Linked DNA regions of Aliamphritea hakodatensis. The protein of the gene in region 2 interacts with the protein of the main gene of each other region in a pairwise test. Links are inferred from orthologs where the notes say so. Each region holds a gene or a part of one and is shown on either strand. Other genes may lie near its edges. The genes, in order: PCI15_RS03065 and mrdA.

Region 1 (9,591 bases), 340 kb from region 2 along the record:
AGGCACAGCGCAATGATTATCACCAGTGCGGTGGCCAGAAAAATCAGCCGCTGGCTCAGGATTGAGGTGAACTGCTCATCGATGTCATCGACATAGATACCACTGCCTACCATCCAGCCCCAGGGGGCAAAGCCTTTGACGAAGGACAGCTTGGGTAGCTGATCTTCTGAACCGTCAGGGGCGGCCCAGAAGTAATCTACAAAGCCGGCACCGTCTTTGCGGACCACATCCACAAAGGCTACAAAGAGTAACTTGCCCTGCTTATCTTTGATTGCGGAGGCGTCTTTGCCGTTAAGAGCAGGTTTGATCGGATGCATGATGATCTGTGGCTGGAGATCATTTATCCAGAAGTACTGGTTATCATCGTAACGTAGCTGGCTGATGATCCGGCTGGCTTCCTGCTGTGCCTGGGGTTCGGTCATTTCCTGGTTCTGACTGCGCTGGTAATAGTCACCAAGTATTGCGTGGGCAGTGGTCACCAGCCCCTGAAGGCGGTCTTTCTTGGCGGCCAGCAGGTTCTCTTTCAGCAGGAAAGTATCCTGAATATATACACCGGAAAAAATCAGGATGAGTAAGGCTGGCAGTAGCCATATACGCGTGGAAATGGATATTCGGGAGAGCATGATCACGATCCCCTGTTCTGGTTCATGGCTAAGTTGCACAGGATATTGTCTGGCGGAAACAACACAGTGACATTAATTCGGGTTGTATCACTTGAGCCTAATCAAAAAGTGGCAAAGTTAATCTTATCCATTAGTTGAAGCTCTGAATGGGCAGTTATCCGGTGACAGCAATGTGATTTGTCATCTGTTTGTCATCTGTGAAATTTAAGTTGTGCGACAAACAAAGATGCCAGAGTAGTTTTTATGGGCCTGAGTACGACCTTAAATATTGATTATGAAGAGCAATTGCTGCGCAGCCTGATTGCCGGGGATAATCTGTTTCCGCATTTTCAGCCGATTGTTGATCTGAGAAACGGGGAAACAATCGGGCATGAAGCGCTGATCCGCGGGCCGGAAGGCAGTGTTCTGTATTCACCGGACAGCCTGTTTCAGACCGCTATTCGCTGTGGCCTGTTGCACACCCTTGAACTGAGCTGCCGGCGCCTGTCACTGCAGCGTTTTGCTGAGCTGAACATTGGAGGCAAGCTGTTCCTGAATATCAGTGCTTCCTTACTGGGGACGCCGGAGCATCAGAAAGGTTTAACGGCTGATATGCTGGCCGCGCTGGACATACCTCAGCAGGCAATCGTCATCGAGTTATCTGAACAGCATCCTTTTGATCAGTATGGTCTGACACTTGAGGCGGTTCAGCATTACAGGGGGATGGGATTTAATATCGCCATAGACGATCTTGGCAGCGGCTATTCGGGCCTGAAACTGTGGTCTGAGCTGCAGCCGAATATCGTCAAAATTGATAAACATTTTGTCCATAATGTTGACCGTGAGCCGATCAAACGCCAGTTTGTAAAATCTATCTGCGGCATCGCTAACGGGATCGGTTGCTCAATCATTGCCGAAGGAATTGAAACCCAGTCGGAATTGCTGACGCTGAAGGAGCTGGGTGTAACAATCGGGCAGGGGTTTTATCTGGGGCGGCCCACACAACGTCCTGTGGATGCTCCGCAGGAATATGCCTGGTTGCCGAAACGGCCAAGGGGGGATCTGGACCCTGATATGGCTGAGACTGCCTCTGTGCTGGTTCAGCCGGCACCATCTCTGGCGCAAAGTGACGAATTACAACTGGCCAGCCGTCTGTTCAGGGACAACCCGGCCTATAATGCTTTGGCGGTTTTGGAAGATGGCAGACCTGTGGGGACTATTACCCGCGCGAAGCTGCTGGAGCTGTTTTCGACACAGTATGGCCGGGCGCTGTACGAGCAGAAGCCAGTGTCCGTTATGATGGACGATGCGTTGATCATTGAAAGTGATATGTCACTGGAAAATGTGTCGCAGATGGTCACCGAGCAGGATGCGGTGTATCTGAATCAGGGGTTGGTAATTACCCGGAACGGGTTATATCTGGGGTTGGGAGATGTCCGCGATCTGCTGAAAAAAATTACTGAGTTAAAAATCCGCAATGCCCGTTATGCTAATCCGCTTACCCTGTTGCCGGGTAACGTCCCGATCAGCAGGGAGATTGACAGCTTGCTGAAGCGTACAGATGATTTTCGGGTAGCGTATTTTGATATTAACTATTTCAAACCGTTTAATGATGCTTACGGATACGTAAAAGGTGACTTGCTGATTCAGCAACTGGGCAGCCTGTTAACCCGGTTTGCCAGCGGTGATAATTTTACAGGGCATGTGGGCGGCGATGATTTTGTGGTGGTGTTCCGCTGTGAAGACTGGCTGTCCCGCTGCCAAAGTATCATTGCTGAGTTTGATCTTTCTGTACGTGAATACTATAGCCCGCAGGATCTGGAGCAGGGCGGTGTCTGGTCTCAGGGTCGGTCCGGTGAATCAAGTTTTTTCCCTGTTCTCAGTTTGTCTGTCGGTGTTGTACACCCTGATCCTTACTCATGTCTCAGTTATCATGAGGTTGCAGAGTTGGCCGCACAGGCGAAGAAACAGGCAAAAAAAGCGGATGGCAGTTATGTTTTCGTGTCCCGCCGTCGCAGACTGAGCAGCGCTGAAGGTGAGCTGGCCCGCGTTTAGCTTATTGTGGTTTTACTTATCGGTTTGGCATCCTGTGTTACAGTAACTTCCTGATAATTATTCGGGGTGATCCTATGACCTGGCAGCCAGGCTTTTCACGTGATGATGTTGAAATCATCGCCAGTAAAACCCTATACCGGGGTTTTTTTAAGGTATCTGAGTTGCAGATCCGTCATGCACGGTTTGCCGGTGGGAACATCAGTATTCAGCGGGAGTTGCTGCACCGGGGTGATGCGGTTTGTGTGCTGTTATTTGATCCTCTGCAGAAGGCAGTGGTGCTGATTGAGCAGTTTCGGATCGGCGCGGTGGATAAATCGCCCAGCCCCTGGCTGCTTGAGTTAGTGGCCGGGATGGTCGAGCCGGGTGAAACTGCTCAGGATGTGGCCATCCGGGAGGCAGTTGAGGAAGCAGGTGCTATTATCAAGGATCTGCTGCCGATAACACGTTACTCCCCGAGTGTTGGCGGGTGTGATGAATATGTTGATCTCTTTTGTGCCCGGGTTGATGCTACCACGCTTGGTGGTTTGCACGGGCTGGAAGACGAAGGCGAAGATATTAAAGTACATGTGATACCCTTGGAAGAGGCAGGGGCTCTGGTTGCGCGAGGGGTAATCGATAATGCCGGAACCATTATTGCATTGCAGTGGTTGCAGCTGAATTTAGATAAAGTGCTGCAAACCTGGCGGTAATTTAGTGGCTTTCAGCATTTTATGCCTGATGTTGTCAGATATTTCTGGCGGTGAAGAACAATCAATCAGATAAGCGAATTTATGCGCAGACGTTATATACCGGATATTGTAAAGCAGATGGCTGATTGTGAGGCGAACTACGTGCGTCTCATGCGTTTGCTGCCGGATTTTGATAACTGCGATGAGCGTGAGTTTGAAATTCACTGGCAGGACCAGCACAGCGCGGTCCGTTTACAGGTTGAAGAGCGCTTTACCTATACAACCACGGTACGGGTCAGCCATTTGCTTGCGCATGACTGGCTGAAAGCACCCTGTTTGCTGGTAAGAATGTACCATGACGCCCGTGCGGCTGAAGTTATCTGTATTGTCCGGGGGAAGCAGTTGCGTGGTGTTTATCAGTATCCGAATATGGATATGCGCCACCCTGATGAAAAAGCACAATTAAATCAGTACCTTGGTGAATGGCTTAACCACTGCCTGAATCATGGTCATGTAACCGAAGCCGTATTTTCTTTTGATTAATCCAACCGTAAAACTGGTGCAGGTGACGGACTGTCATTTGCAGAATGATCCCTCACAACTGTATCGGCACCAGGATGTCGAAACTCAGTTAGATCAGTTGCTTACTCATCTTAACAGTACCTTGCCGGAAGAAACGCTGTTGTTGCTAACGGGCGATATCGTCCACCATGGTGGGGCTGATGCATACCGGCGTCTGACGGTTAAGCTGGAGTCAGTGCCTTTTGATACTGCCTGGATTCCCGGGAACCATGATGATACTGCTTTGATGCAAGCCTGCGGTGAACGTCTGAACCGCCGGGTAATACAAGCCCGGGACTGGTGTCTGATCCTGCTGAACAGTACCTCGGAACCGGATGGGCGGGGCAGTGGAGCATTGGGACAGACAGAGCTGGCCTTTTTGCGGCAAACGCTCGATGAATACAGTCATAAGCACTGTCTGATCGTTCTGCATCATAATCCTGTATCCGTTGAGAGTGGCTGGCAGGATCCGATAATGCTGGCGGATGCGGATCAGTTCTGGGAGCTGTTAAAAGATTACAGGCAGGTGCGGGGTATCATCTGCGGCCATGTCCATCAGGAGTGGCGATGGCAGTATCAGGGAGTGGATGTGATGAGTTGCCCGGCGTCTTCTGTACAGTTCAAAAAGCGCTGTGATGAGATGACTCTGGAGGATATGCCCGCGTTGCAGGCACCTGCTTACCGGTTACTAGAGTTATCTGAACGCGGTGAAATTATCAGCCAGGTTAAACGCTTTAACCTGGCTGATGATCAGAATATATCGTCGGTCTGACTTTCACCACCTGCAGCCTGGCCAGGGCCGGTTGCAACTTCAGTCGGTACTTTATCCGCCGGGAATATTTCAAACACCGCATTTTCCTGCCCCGGGTAGGCAAGTAAGCCTGTCTCCGGATCGATGCGACGGGAAATGATGCCGTCCGGTTTCGTGACGGCTTCGTCAGGGCTGTTTGCCAGGGCTACTTCCATGAAATCGATCCAGATTGGCAGTGCTGCACTGCCACCGAACTCCCGGCGTCCCAGTGTGGATGGCTGATCAAAGCCAACCCAGGCGGTGGCAACTACGTCTTTATTAAAGCCAGAGAACCAGGCGTCTTTCTGATCGTTAGTGGTGCCTGTTTTGCCGGCAAGATCCGTCCGCTTCAGGCTAAGGGCCCGGCGGCCGGTACCATGGGTTATCACATCCTGCATGATGTCATAGATCATATAGGCAGCCTGTGGCTCCATAATTTGCGCAGCAATCGGCAATTGTGAGATTTTACTCCCGGAAAGCTGTAGCTTATCGGTGTCGTCACCGGCGGCGGTTGCGGCTTCCTGAACGGTGCTCAGATCAATTGCTTCGATACTGCTCGGAATGCTGCTGGACGGCTGAGAATATTCGCAGCCCGGGCAGACTGTAGCAGGCTGTGCCTGATAGAGGGTTTTACCGGCGGCATTTTCCATCCGGTTTATGAAATAAGGTGTGATTTTGTACCCCTGATTTGCCAGGCCGGCGTAACCGGTCACCAGTTCCAGTGGAGTCACGTCGGCGCTGCCCAGTGACAGAGACAGGTTTTGTGGAATACGTGTTTTATCAAAACCGAAGCCGGTCAGGTAATCCGTTGCTGTATCGATACCAATCGAACGTAAAATCCGTATGGATACCAGGTTGCGTGAGCGATACAGGGCTTCACGAAGGCGGGTGGGACCATAGAATTTTTTACTGTAATTTTCCGGACGCCAGCTGGCTTCGAGGTCATTATCGTTCAGGACAACCGGGGCGTCATTGATGGTGGTCGCGGGCGTAAAGCCCTGCTCCAGCGCAGAAGCATAGATAAACGGTTTAAAGTTAGAGCCAGGCTGGCGTAATGCCTGGGTTGCGCGGTTAAACTTGTTATGCACAAAGTTAAAGCCGCCAACCAGTGCGTTCAGTGCACCGTCTTTCGGTGCCAGTGCTACAAATGCTCCCTGTACATGGGGGATCTGAGTCAGGTGCCAGGTGTTTTCTTCTTCACCCGGTATTACCCGCACCATGTCACCAACAGTCAGAATGTCGGTGGCCTGCTTTGGTGCCGCACCCATTCGGTTCGGCCCTTTATAGGCTTTTGCCCAGCTTAAGTTTTCCCAGTCCAGGGCAATATCTTCACCGGACCGTAAACGGGCAGTCGCGCTTTGCTCACCAACTTCAGTAATAACTGCCGGTAAAAGGCTGCCATATACGGTCTGTTTCTTGAAGAATGCTTTCAGCCCTTCTTCAGTAAGGTCTTCGGTGGTTGCTTCCGGTCCGAAATACCCATGGCGTTCAGTGTAAGCAAGCAGACCTTTTTCAAGGGCTTTGTTGGCGGCGACCTGCATTGAGCTGTCTAAAGTTGTGTAGACCTTCAGGCCATCGGTATACAGTGCATCCTGGAAATGCTCATACAGGCGGTTACGAACCATTTCGGCCACGTATGGCGCGTAGAGTTCGATCTGAGTGCCGTGATATTCAGCGGTGACCGGAGCCGAAACTGCTTCTTCATAGGCCTGGTCATCGATAAAGCTCAGCGAGTGCATGCGCTTCAGAATCCAGTTGCGGCGCTCCAGTGCCCGGGTCGGATTAGTAATGGGGTTGTAGGCTGAAGGGGCTTTGGGTAAGCCGGCAATCATGGCGTATTGGGCAACACTGAGTTCATCAATGTTTTTGCCGTAGTAAATATTCGCAGCAGCCTGGATCCCGTAAGACCGGTGTCCCAGATAGATTTTATTTATATAGAGCTCGAATATCTGTTCTTTACTTAGCTCCTGCTCAATCCGGAGCGACAGGAGAATCTCATTGAATTTACGGACAAAGGAACGTTCCCGGGTCAGGAAATAGTTTTTGGCAACCTGCATGGTGATCGTACTGCCACCACTTTTTATCTTGCCGCTGCTGGCAAGTTGGTAAGCGGCACGGGCAAGTCCTTTCACGTCAATACCGAAATGATTGAAGAAATTGCGGTCCTCGGCAGCAAGCAGAGCATTTATGAAGGTTTGCGGGACCTGATCAAAACTGATGGGGGTACGGCGTTTTTCGCCAAACTCAGCGATCAGTTTTTCATCTGCCGAGTAAATGCGTAACGGCGTTTGCAGTTTGACGTCTTTCAGGGTCTGTACGTCCGGCAATTTTGGTGCGTAATGGTAGTAGGCACCGCCAAATACTGCTAAACCCAGGATCATTCCTACAAGAGATAATGTCAGGCCGATTTTTAATATAAGTTTCATTAATATCTTTTTATTGTGATTTTAAAGAAAGTTCGCTTGCTGCCGAGTTATTATATCTGTATCTAAGTAATGGTCACTAGTGAAACAACGTTGAAATTTATATATATTTAAGATCAGAACTATATTTTATCTCAAGCTGGCTGTTTTAAAGGATTACTTATTGTGTTGAGCTTTCTGAAAAAGCAGGAAAAGGGCTGGGTAGGTGTTGATATAGGGACATCATCAGTGAAAATGGTTGCACTGTCTAAACGGGGAGACGACCTGCGGGTTGATGCGTATGCAATTTCTCCCCTTCCTGCGACCGCTGTTATCGATAACAGTATTCAGGATGTCGGCCTTGTTTCAGAAGTGATTGAACGCGGCCTGAAAATCTGCAATAAGCCGCTTCAGCAGGCAGTGACTGCAGTACCTTCTTCAGCGGTTATTTCTAAAACCATTGAGTTGAGTGATTCCTTTACAGAGTTTGACCTGGAAGAACAGGTTAAGATTGAGGCTGACCGTTTTATTCCTTACCCCCTCGATGAAGTGGCACTGGACTTTGAAGTCCTGGGCCCGTCGCCTTCCAATGCCGGCCTGAACGAAGTGTTGTTGGTTGCCTGCCGAAGTAACGATGTTGAAAAACGTGAAGATGCGATTAACGGAGCTGACCTGAATTGCCAGGTTGTTGATGTTGACAGTTTCTGTATTGAGCGGGTGTATCCTCTGCTGGTACTGGATGGTGCCGATGATCAGGCACTGGTTGGTCTTGTTGATATTGGTGCAGCAACCCTGACGCTGAATGTGTTCAGGAATAATCAGATTGTTTATAACCGGGAGCAGGCTTTTGGCGGTAATGATTTGAATCATCTGCTGCAGCAACAGACAGGACTTGTACCTGCGGATATAGAACATCAGTTACGTAACGGTGAGTTAAGTGATGAACTGATGGAAACGGTTGTGCTGCCGTTCCGCAGCACAATCAGCCAGCAAATTTCCCGTGCGTTGCAGTTTTTTTATTCATCAGGCGCTCATAACCAGTTGACTAAGCTATGTTTACAGGGTGGCGGTGTAACAATTGATGGTTTGGCTGATATTGTTGCAGAGGAGGTTGGCGTGCCGACCGAACTGGCCAATCCGTTTGCCGGGATGGATGTGGACTCGAAAATAAACCCTGCCAGGCTGGCGTATGATGCGCCGTCACTGGTAAAAGCCTGTGGTATGTCGCTGCGAAGCTTCGAGCACTGATTAATAGGACGACGAATGGCAAAAATAAACCTCAGGGCCTGGCGGGAAGAAAAAGCTGCCCAGCGACAGAAACAGTTCATGGTGAATGTGTTGTCGAGTGCGTTTCTGGCCGTGGCGGTTGTGCTGCTGATAGGGTTTTATTTTGATTTTCAGACGGATCGTCAACGGATAAGAAATAACTATCTGAACAGTGAAATTGCCCAGCTGGATGTACAGCTAGCTGAGATTAAAGAACTGAATATCAAACGGGCACGTCTGACTGACCGTTTAAAAGCCATTCAGGATTTACAGTCCAGCCGACCACTGATTGTCCGCAATTTTGATGAGTTGGTCAGAGTTCAGCCAGATGGTGTGTTGTATTTGTCTCTTACGAGGCGTGGTGATGAGATTACTCTTGATGGCAGAGCACAGAAAAGTGCCGATGTTTCATCTCTGATGCGCCAGATTTATGCCAGTGTGTGGTTTGGTGAACCTAATCTGACGAAGGTTGCAAATGCGGACAGTATGAAACAGTTCAATCTGACCGTGCCTGTTTTGAAACCGTCCCTGGGTGAGGCGAACTGATATGAGTATGGATAAACTGGCGAACAGTTTTAAAGGCTTTGATCCGGATAACCTTGATTTCAGTCAGGCGGGGAACTGGCCGGTTGGTGTCAAGGTTATCTGTTATCTGCTTGTATTTTCTGCGGTGGTGGCCGGCGGTGTTTATCTGCATATTTCAGATGCGGAAAAACGTTTGAATAATGAGATTTCTGCTGAAACAGGCTTGAAACAGCAGGTGCAGGCTAAAGCCGGGCAGGTGGCGAATCTGGCTGCGCTGAGAAAACAGATGGCGGATGTTCAGGGGCAGTTTACTGAACTTCTGAAGCAGTTGCCTACAGAGAAAGAAGTGCCGGGCTTACTTGAGGATATTTCTGAAATAGGCCGTTCCAGCGGGCTGGATATACAGGTGATCCAGCTGGCGGCAGAGCAAAAGAGTAAGTTTTATATTGAATTACCTATTAATATTCAGGTAACCGGGGCCTATCACCAGTTAGGTCAGTTCGTGAGTGGTGTCGCGGCACTGTCGCGAATCGTAACCTTACATGATTACAAAATTGTTCCGGGCAATGGTTCGTTATCAATGAATATCAGTGCAAAGACTTACCGTTATGATGACAGTAATTAAGTATTTAAAGGGCGTTTTCATTATCGCGCTGACGTTTATGATGACCGCCTGTGTCTGGGTCGAAGACCCGGATGATTTGCGTCAGTTTGTTCAGCAG
Region 2 (9,441 bases):
CCAAACAGCCCGTTCAGTTCCCGGGTGGCCTGTTCGGCACTGCTCAGCAGGCTGAACGCGCCCACCTGCAGATAGCGTTTTTTACCTACCTGCTGAGATTGCACCGGCTGACCCGCGGCCACTACCGCCCGTGAACTCTGCCAGGTACGCGGATCAATGGCTTCAACTTCAACCCGGCTAACACCGCCACCCAGCATATCGAGTTTTTTGGCTGCGACAAAGGAAAGATCAATAATCCGCCCTTCATGGAACGGCCCGCGGTCATTCACCCGCACAATAATCTTACGGTTGTTCTTCAGGTTTGTGACCTGAACATAGGTCGGCAAAGGTAATGACTTATGGGCAGCCGTCATGGCAAACATGTCATAAATCTCACCATTTGAGGTTTTATGACCATGGAATTTTTTACCGTACCAGGAAGCAATGCCCCGTTCTTTATATCCTGCTGATGAAGGCAGTACATAATAGGTTTTACCAAAGACTTCGTAACGGCTTTTGTTGCCACCACGGCTTTTCGGTTCTACCCGAGGAACAGCATTCGGAATTTTAGACACATCCACATCGGTTTCATCCGGCGGCCGGTCCTGTTTGATCGAGTAACGGCCACCGCCGTCACTGCCACCGCTGCCCGGCAGGTAAGAACAGCCTGCAAGCAGCATAAGCAAAATGCCACCGAATAATGCTCTGAACATGTATTTGCCTTCTTCCGTTGCAATTAAACTTATCGCTTAGCCTTCAGCGCAGCACTTAACTCAAACACCGCCGAAGCATACAGACGGCTGTGGTTATAACGGGTTATTACATAAAAATTATGTAGCCCGAACCAGTCCTGATACTTACCGTCCTTTTCAAGCCGCATTAGACTGACCATTTCAGCATCATCAAGTTCCGCAGCACTGCTGAAATCTCTGGCACGCCACTGCGCCATATTCAGCTTGGGCTTTAAACCGTCGTTAAACCAGTCCTGCTCGGCAGTTGCCGGCGCAATGGCTTTAATCCGTACCGTGCCGCCATTTTTCCAGCCATGTTCGGCAAAATAATTGGCCACACTGCCGATGGCATCTGTAGGATTATTCCAGATGTCCTTTTTGTTGTCGCCATCAAAATCGATCGCATAGCTGTTAAAACTGCTGGGAATAAACTGACCCAGCCCCATCGCACCGGCATAAGAGCCTTTCAGGGATAACGGATCAACACCTTCCGCCCGGGTCAGCAGGAAATATTCTTTAAGTTGCTCCCGGAAAAAAGCCGCCCGGCGGGGATAATCAAAGCCTAACGTAGCCAGCGCATCGACCACCCGGTAGTTACCGGTAATCCGGCCATAACTGGTTTCAATGCCGATGATCGCAACAATGATTTCGGCCGGTACGCCAAACTGCTGCTCAGCTTTTTGCAACGTCTGGCGGTTTTCCTGCCAGAATTTCAGCCCCTGGCTGATACGTTTTTTGGTCAGGAAGAGCTTGCGGTATTCCCCCCAGGTCAGGCGTTTTTCCGCCGGACGGGACATCGCTTTAAGAATGCTCTTCTGCTTTTTAGCCTGATCCAGCACCTGTTCCAGTTCCGCTTTGGAAAACCCCTGTTCAACCAGTTCACTGATCAGGGCCTGCGCTTCCGGCCGCTGTGTATAATTCTCAGCCGTTTTGGCTACTGAAGTGCCTGACACTGCCAGTAAGCAGCTAACCCCTATGCCTGTACAGGCGCGTAATATATTCCGTTTCACCCTGATACCCTTTAACTGTGTGCATCTGCCGGGAGGAAGACACTTCCCGGCTGTATAATTATTAGCGTTTGATCATCTGCCGGTGGGTGTGAACAGACATCAGCAAGCCGAAACCGGCCATCAGCGTTACGATGGATGTTCCACCATAGCTCACCAGCGGTAACGGTACCCCCACAACGGGAAGCAGGCCGCTCACCATGCCTATATTCACAAACACGTAGACAAAAAATGTCAGGGTGACACTGCCAGCAACCAGACGGCCAAAGCTGTCCTGCGCCTGCACGGCAATTATCAGCCCCCGGGCAATGATCATTACATACAGCGATAAGAGTATCAGCACACCGACCATGCCCTGCTCTTCTGCCAGTACCGCGATAATAAAGTCGGTATGGCTCTCAGGCAGGAAGTCTAACTGTGACTGGGTTCCCTGAAACCAGCCCTTACCGGAAATGCCCCCGGAACCGATGGCCGCCTTGGACTGGATAATATTCCAGCCGGCCCCCAGAGGATCGCTTTCCGGATCAAGAAACGTCAGTACCCGCTGTTTCTGGTAATCCTTCATCACCATCCATAAGCCGGGCAGACCCGCTGCCGCAACCGCCAGCGCACCGAAGATATACCGCCAGTAAATACCGGACAGCAGGAGAACAAAAATACCGGATGCAGCAATCAGCAACGATGTCCCCAGGTCCGGCTGTTTCATGATCATCACCACCGGCACAAACACTAGGCCCAGCGAGATGAATATGTGCTTAAAGCTTGGCGGTAACGCCCGCTTGGCAAGGTAACCCGCCACCATCAGGGGCAGCACCAGCTTCATAATTTCAGAGGGCTGAAAACGAAAACCCGGCAAGGCTATCCAGCGCTGGGCACCTTTTGCCCCGACACCAAACAGCAGAACACCGACCAGCAGGGCAATGCCCAGTACGTACAGTATAGGCGCCCAGTGCGCAAAGAAACGTGGCCGGAACTGTGCCAGAAGGACCATCACAGCAAAGCCAGCACCGAGCCGGATACCCTGCCGGGTCACGTAGTCCATATCCCCACCGGAAGCACTGTAGAGAATCAGTAATCCGTAACTGCACAGCATCAGCAGCAGGACTAACAGCCAGGCGTCCAGATGGGTGTAGGACCAGAGCCCCCGACGGCGGGCCAGATGCGGCTGCGCCTCTGGCATCGTGCGTTCAAAATCACGCATTACAGGGCCTCCGCTGCGGTTATCCGGTCAGCCGGCCGAGTTGCCGGTAAAGCCGCTTTCTCTGCCGCTGCCGCCTGCGCAGCAATCAGATCATTCTGTTCAAACTCAAAAAACGCATCCATGACTTCCCGGGCAACCGGTGCTGCAGTACTGGAACCACCTCCGCCGTTTTCAACAATCACCGCCACGGCAATTTTCGGGTCGTCCACCGGCGCAAATGCAACAAACAGCGCATGGTCACGGTGCCGCTCAGCCAGTTTTTCGGCGTCGTAGGTTTCATCCTGTTTAATCCCGACAACCTGAGCGGTACCGGTTTTACCGGCAATCTGAAAATCAATGCCGGTACCGATACGGCGGGCCGTACCCCGCTCGCCGTGTACCACCGCAACCATGCCGTCGATAATGTCATTCCAGTAAGCCGGCGTGTTCAGCTTCACATCAGGCATTTTTTTACCTTTACTCGGAATACTGATCACACTCTCTTCAAGCGGTTGCCCCGGCTGCACCGACTGACTGCTGACAGTCACCAGACGGCCGTCCGTATCCTGCCTGATCTGCATGCCTTTATCTTTGGTAATGATGTTCTTCAGCATGGTCGGCTGCTTCCATTCACCCCGGTTTGCCAGCACCATTGCAGAGGCCGCCAGCTGCAGCGGTGTCGCCAGCATCCAGCCCTGCCCGATACTCAGATTAAGCGAATCCCCCGGGAACCAAGAGCCCCGGCCGGTACGTTTTTTCCATTCACGGGACGGTAAGATTCCCGGCAGGGCCTCCGGTAAATCAAGGCTGGTCACCTGCCCGAAGCCAAACTTATCCAGATAGCCGGACATCACGTCCACGCCGGCCCGGTTCGCCACATCGTAGAACCAGACGTCACATGACTGATACAGCGCCATGCTCAGCCCGACCCGGCCATGGCCGCCCCGTTTCCAGTCACGGTAACGCCGTCCGCCCTTGCTCAGGGTCATGAAACCCGGGTCCCAGACCGTATGGGCCGGGCTGACAACGCCGCTGTCGATCACACTCATCGCCACCACAGGTTTAATGGTAGAGCCCGGCGGATACTGGCCCCGCAAGGCGCGGTTAAACAGTGGCAGATCTTCAGATTCACGCAGCGCGGTGTAGTTCTTCTGGCTGATCCCGGTGACAAACATATTCGGGTCATACCCCGGCGTACTGACCAGTGCCAGAATGCCGCCGGTTTGCGGATCAATCGCCACCACAGACGCCCGGCGCTCACCCAGCAGCTTCTCCGTTGCCTGCTGTAAACGGATATCCAGGTTAAGCACAATGTCTTTCCCCGGAACCGGATCCGTGCGTTCCAGCACCCGCATTACCCGGCCGCGGGCATTGGTTTCCACCTTGTGGTGACCAACGGTGCCGTGCAGTAATGGCTCGTAAAACTTCTCAATGCCCAGCTTGCCGATATAGTGCGTCGCGCTGTAATTGGTCGGATCTACCCGTTTCAGTTCTTTCTCGTTGATCCGTCCCACATAGCCCAGCGCATGCACCAGACTGGCCCCGTAGGGATAGTAGCGGATCAGATCCGCTTCCACCTGCACGCCGGGCAAACGGTAATAATTCACACCGATTTTGGCGATTTCTTCAGGGGTCAGCCGGAAACGTAACGGCACGGTTTCATACGGGCGGCGGCGCTGCTTAAGACGTTTACGGAAGGTTTTCAGCTGCCGTTCCGTGACCGGAATCAGCTTTTGCAACTCAGTGAGGACCGTTTCAAGATCCTCCACTTCCTCTTTCATGATGGTAACGCTGTAGCTGGGGCGGTTATCCGCCAGCAGAATCCCGTTACGGTCATAGATCAGCCCACGTGTGGGTGCCACCGGCTGCAACTGGATACGGTTATCATCGGAAAGGGCTGCCTGATGGTCATATTCCACCACCTGCAGATAATAGAGTCGGCCGATCAGCACCCCAAGCAGGATGCAGACGATCACAAAGGCGATCAGCGCCCGGGACAGGAAGGTATTTCCTTCTTTTGTGTGATCCTTCAGGCTTTCAAGTACGGCCATGTGTATACAGTAATGTCGTCAGCGTTAAACCGTCCGGCCACCCTGTGGCCGGCGGTTGTGTCACTATTTGTGATATGGATGCCCCTGGATAATGCTCCAGGCCCGGTAAATCTGTTCTGCCAGCAATATACGCACCAGCGGGTGCGGTAATGTCAGCCCTGACAAAGACCATTTCTGATCGGCCTGCGCCAGGCATTCCGGCGCCAGCCCGTCCGGGCCGCCCACCAGCAAGCTGACGTTCTGGCCAGACATCTGCCAGTCCTCTGCCTGTTCTGCCAGCTGTTCGGTGCTCCAGTTTTTGCCGCCAACCTCAAGCGCAACCACCCGGTCACCCTTTCCGATTGCCGCCAGCATGGCTTCACCTTCCTGGCGTTTGGCACGGGCAATATCTGCCCCCTTACCCCGGTGGCCAGACTGAATCTCAATGATCTCCATCGCAAACTCAGCCGGCAAACGTTTCAGATATTCCTGGCAACCTTCGGTCACCCATTTCGGCATCTTGGTGCCAACCGCAATCAGGCGAATCTTCATAGCAGCGGTCTGTACTCCGTGCGGGTTAAAGACACTGAAAACACATCAGCTCTTAGTATCGACTTCGTCGAAGCCCCAGAGTTTCTCAAGATCGTAAAAACTTCTCGCATCCGGCATCATCACGTGCACAATCGCATCGCCCAGATCCACCAGCACCCACTCACCGGTGTCCTGACCTTCGATACCCATTGGCAGCATACCGCTGGCTTTTACCTGCTCCAGAACGTGCTGGCCAATTGACTGCACGTGGCGCTTAGAGGTACCGCTGGCAATGATCATACGGTCAGTGACCGTCGACTTCTCGCTGACGTCCAGCTCAACGATGTCCTTCGCTTTCATATCTTCAAGGGCATCATGTATAACATTGATCATCTGATCTAATTCCATTGGTTAATCTTTACCTTACTTTGATTTACAGCCATACAGCTGCTGTTGTTGGATATACTGCCAGACGCTGTCCGGGAGCAGATAACGGGGAGAATGCCCCTCGCTCACCAGCGTGCGTATCTGTGTGGCAGAAATGGCCAGCGGCGTCAGCTCATGAAAAATCACATGCCCCGCCGGCTCAGTTAAAATTTTCTGTTTATCCGTGACTTCATGTACCCGGGTAAACGCCTTCATCTGCTCACCGGGCTGATATACCCAGCCAGGCCGCTTAACAACCACAATATGGGCCAGCCGGATCAGCTCCTGCCAGCGGTCCCAGCCCGGCAGCGACAGGTAAGCATCCATTCCCAGTATCATACACACTGGCACATCTGCCCCCAGCTCAGCGCGCAGGGATTCAAGGGTCAGTACTGTGTATGAAGGTTTTTCCGATGACACTTCCCGGGCATCAGCATATAAACCGGGCTCCGCTGCCACCGCCTGTTCAACCATTGCCAGACGCTGTTCAGACCCGGCCCCCGGCTGCTGACGGTGCACCGGCACTTTTGACGGCATCAGTGCGACCTGATCAGCATTCAGCCAGTCACGGATTTCCAGCGCCGTACGCAGATGGCCATTATGGATGGGGTCAAAAGTCCCACCCATAAACGCACAGACAGCAGGCTTAACAGTGTTGCTCACTGACGAATATGGCCGTCACCCAGCACCACATACTTCTGGGATGTCAGACCATCCAGCCCCACCGGGCCACGGGCATGAATCTTATCGGTAGAAATGCCAATCTCAGCACCCAGACCGTATTCAAAACCGTCAGCAAAGCGGGTGGACGCGTTCACCATCACTGAGCTTGAATCCACCTCACGCAGGAAGCTGCGGGACTTGGTGTAGTTCTCAGTAATGATGGCATCCGTATGGTGTGAACCGTAACGGTTGATATGGGCAATCGCTTCATCCATATCCGCCACCAGCTTAATCGCAAGGACAGGTGCGAGATACTCGGTCGCCCAGTCCTCTTCCGTCGCGGCAGTGGCAAACGGCAGCACCTCAAGAGTCCGTTCGCAGCCACGCAGTTCAACACCTGCTGCCCGGTAACGTTCTGCCAGTTCCTGAAGCACTTCAGTGCGGGACTCATGCACCAGCAGGGTTTCCATGGTGTTACAGGTACCGTAGCGGTGAGTTTTCGCATTCAGCGCAACATTCACTGCCTTAGCATGATCCGCTTCGTCATCAATATACACATGGCAGATACCATCAAGATGTTTGATAACAGTCACCTTGGCGTCACGGCTGACCCGTTCAATCAGGCCTTTGCCGCCCCGCGGTACAATCACATCCACATACTCAGGCATGGTAATCAGCTCACCCACCGCAGCACGATCAGTGGTTTCCACCACCTGCACCGCATGCTCAGGCAAGCCAACTTCCTTCAGGCCTGCTTTAATGCATTCGGCAACCGCCGCATTACTGTGAATCGCTTCAGAACCGCCACGCAGAATGGTGGCATTGCCGGATTTCAGACACAGGCTGGCCGCTTCTACCGTCACATTCGGACGTGACTCATAGATAATACCGATGACACCAAGCGGTACCCGCATTTTACCGACCTGAATACCGCTGGGCAGATAATTCATATCCGTAATCGCGCCGGTGGGATCTGGCAAAGCGGCAACCTGCCGTAAACCCTCGATCATGGTATCGATCTGACTGGACTTAAGCTGCAGACGATCCAGCATCGCAGCGTCGAGACCATTCGCCTCGCCCTGCGCCAGATCTTTGGCATTGGCCTCAACCAGCGCATCACGGGACGCATCAATCGCATCAGCCATCGCCAGTAAAGCACGGTTTTTAAGGCCGGTATCGGCTTTTGCAATAGCACGGGAAGCAACCCGCGCCTGCTGACCCAGCTGGGCCATATATTCAGTTACATTCATGGTGTACCCCTTGGAGATGGGGCATTATACCCCGGGGCTCTGGCAGGAAAAAGGCCTGATCCGTCCGACAAATCAGGAATCACAATCCGGCAATAAAAGCGCCCGCAGGGACAGACAGCCGCCCCGGCTAACTGCTATTATCTCCCGGCTGGAGAATAGCAGCCTGATCCTTGCCAAAACCGGAGCAGATTGACTGCGTAAGTGTTAATTAAACAGATACCTATGAAGCCTCTATCAAACAAAGCCACACAACTTATGCTGAATACTTCCCGGCAACGCCCGCAGCTGCAACTGACCATCATCGTTGCTGTCTGCCTGTTCCTGGGTATTTTTCTGGCAGGCTTCTATCTGAACCTGGTGGCTGAACGGGTCGCCGAACAGCAAACCCATCAGCGCGGACAGCTGCTGGCGGAACAGACCGGCGCGCTGATCAAACCGGCGATTCTTGCCAATGACCCGGTCAGTCTTAACTACCAGCTCAATCAGCTGGTGCGGCAGGATTATATCGATGCCATCAGCGTCAGCACCCCGGCGGACAAACTGCTGGCCCGGGCCGGCAATGCCCACCGGCTCGGCACCCTGACACGCAACATCACCATTACCCAGCAGGGCGAAAGTCTGGCCAACCTGACCCTGGTGCTGAACCCCACTGAACAGTACCTGCAATTCAGGGGGTTGCTGCTGCAGGCCCTGATTCTGGCGCTGATCATCGCGATCATCTGTATATTACTGACCTGGCAGCTGGCGGCCCGACTGCCCGCAACCCAGGGCAGTAAACAGCTCCCCCCCGCAGAAGACGATGAGCAACAGGAAGCCTTTCAGGCGCAATTAGCTAGCCACTCAGCCCGACACAGCACACCCGTTCCGGCAATCGCTACTCCGGCAGTCGCAGACCTGTTTGAACAGTCCGGCAACCAAACACATCAGCCCGCACCGCCCTCTGCGCCGGATGCTCTGGTGGACTTACTTAAACCGGATACTGATACCCCGAACATCCCCAGCTTTGCCCCTTCGGAGCCACTGCCTGAAACACCGCAGGCAAACACGCCACCGGCGCCGATCATTGAAGAACTGGAAATCCCTCAGGAAGCGAATATACCCACCGTGCAGCCACCCCCGCAGGAACAGGCCGACAACAACCGGCCAAGCATTCTTAAAAACCCACTGTTCGACCAGGACACCGGTGAAGTGCAGCTCGATCTGTATGCCTTCGAGCAGGAACTGGAAATGATCGTCAATGCCGAGGAAGCCGGATACCTGCTGTATCTGGATCTGACGTCAGGGCATGCGGAAAATCTCTCGTCTGCGGAACTGGAACAGACGCAGGACTACTACACCCGGATGCTGGAAATGGTCATTGCTATTTATCAGGGCGAAATTACCCGCCTGAGTAACGGCGATCTGCAACTGGCGTTCCTGCGCCCCAACCCGGAAGATGCCCACGGCATCAACGCGATCTGTGCCAGCCAGCTGTTTAACCGCCTGTACAAAGCATTTAACCAGCAGCGCATCCGCCGGATGCAGCCCATTCTGAACCTGCACATGGCCATCGTTCGCGGTCACTATAAAAAGCTGCCCCGTCTGCAGGAAGAAGCCCGCTATCTGACCCGCTCGACCGACAGCAACGAACTGATCAGCCATACC

The links.
Region 1: the proteins of mrdA (region 2) and PCI15_RS03065 interact in binary tests that used the Escherichia coli proteins (3 or more experiments, as listed by UniProt). The link is inferred for Aliamphritea hakodatensis from one-to-one orthologs.

The regions. Positions count from the first base shown.
Region 1 is NZ_AP025281.1:674,879-684,469, forward strand. The notes cover bases 4,370-7,443. They hold PCI15_RS03065 (penicillin-binding protein 1A), read right to left. Parts: upstream 7,103-7,443; coding sequence 4,637-7,102; downstream 4,370-4,636. Other genes in these bases: PCI15_RS03060 (metallophosphoesterase), read left to right, coding at 4,370-4,658; pilM (type IV pilus assembly protein PilM), read left to right, coding at 7,265-7,443. In the rest of the region: PCI15_RS03040 (methyl-accepting chemotaxis protein), read right to left, coding at 1-623; PCI15_RS03045 (EAL domain-containing protein), read left to right, coding at 867-2,657; PCI15_RS03050 (NUDIX domain-containing protein), read left to right, coding at 2,732-3,346; PCI15_RS03055 (DUF1249 domain-containing protein), read left to right, coding at 3,428-3,868; more of PCI15_RS03060, read left to right, coding at 3,861-4,369; more of pilM, read left to right, coding at 7,444-8,326; PCI15_RS03075 (PilN domain-containing protein), read left to right, coding at 8,342-8,890; PCI15_RS03080 (type IV pilus inner membrane component PilO), read left to right, coding at 8,892-9,494; PCI15_RS03085 (pilus assembly protein PilP), read left to right, coding at 9,478-9,591. UniProt on the Escherichia coli protein: Cell wall formation. Synthesis of cross-linked peptidoglycan from the lipid intermediates.
Region 2 is NZ_AP025281.1:1,011,466-1,020,906, reverse strand. What follows is about bases 2,434-5,357. They hold mrdA (penicillin-binding protein 2), read right to left. Parts: upstream 4,949-5,357; coding sequence 2,918-4,948; downstream 2,434-2,917. Other genes in these bases: rlmH (23S rRNA (pseudouridine(1915)-N(3))-methyltransferase RlmH), read right to left, coding at 5,012-5,357; rodA (rod shape-determining protein RodA), read right to left, coding at 2,434-2,918. In the rest of the region: PCI15_RS04635 (septal ring lytic transglycosylase RlpA family protein), read right to left, coding at 1-692; mltB (lytic murein transglycosylase B), read right to left, coding at 722-1,720; more of rodA, read right to left, coding at 1,782-2,433; more of rlmH, read right to left, coding at 5,358-5,479; rsfS (ribosome silencing factor), read right to left, coding at 5,525-5,866; nadD (nicotinate-nucleotide adenylyltransferase), read right to left, coding at 5,882-6,547; PCI15_RS04600 (glutamate-5-semialdehyde dehydrogenase), read right to left, coding at 6,544-7,797; PCI15_RS04595 (atrophin-1 family protein), read left to right, coding at 8,020-9,441. UniProt on the Escherichia coli protein: Catalyzes cross-linking of the peptidoglycan cell wall. Responsible for the determination of the rod shape of the cell. Is probably required for lateral peptidoglycan synthesis and maintenance of the correct diameter during lateral and centripetal growth.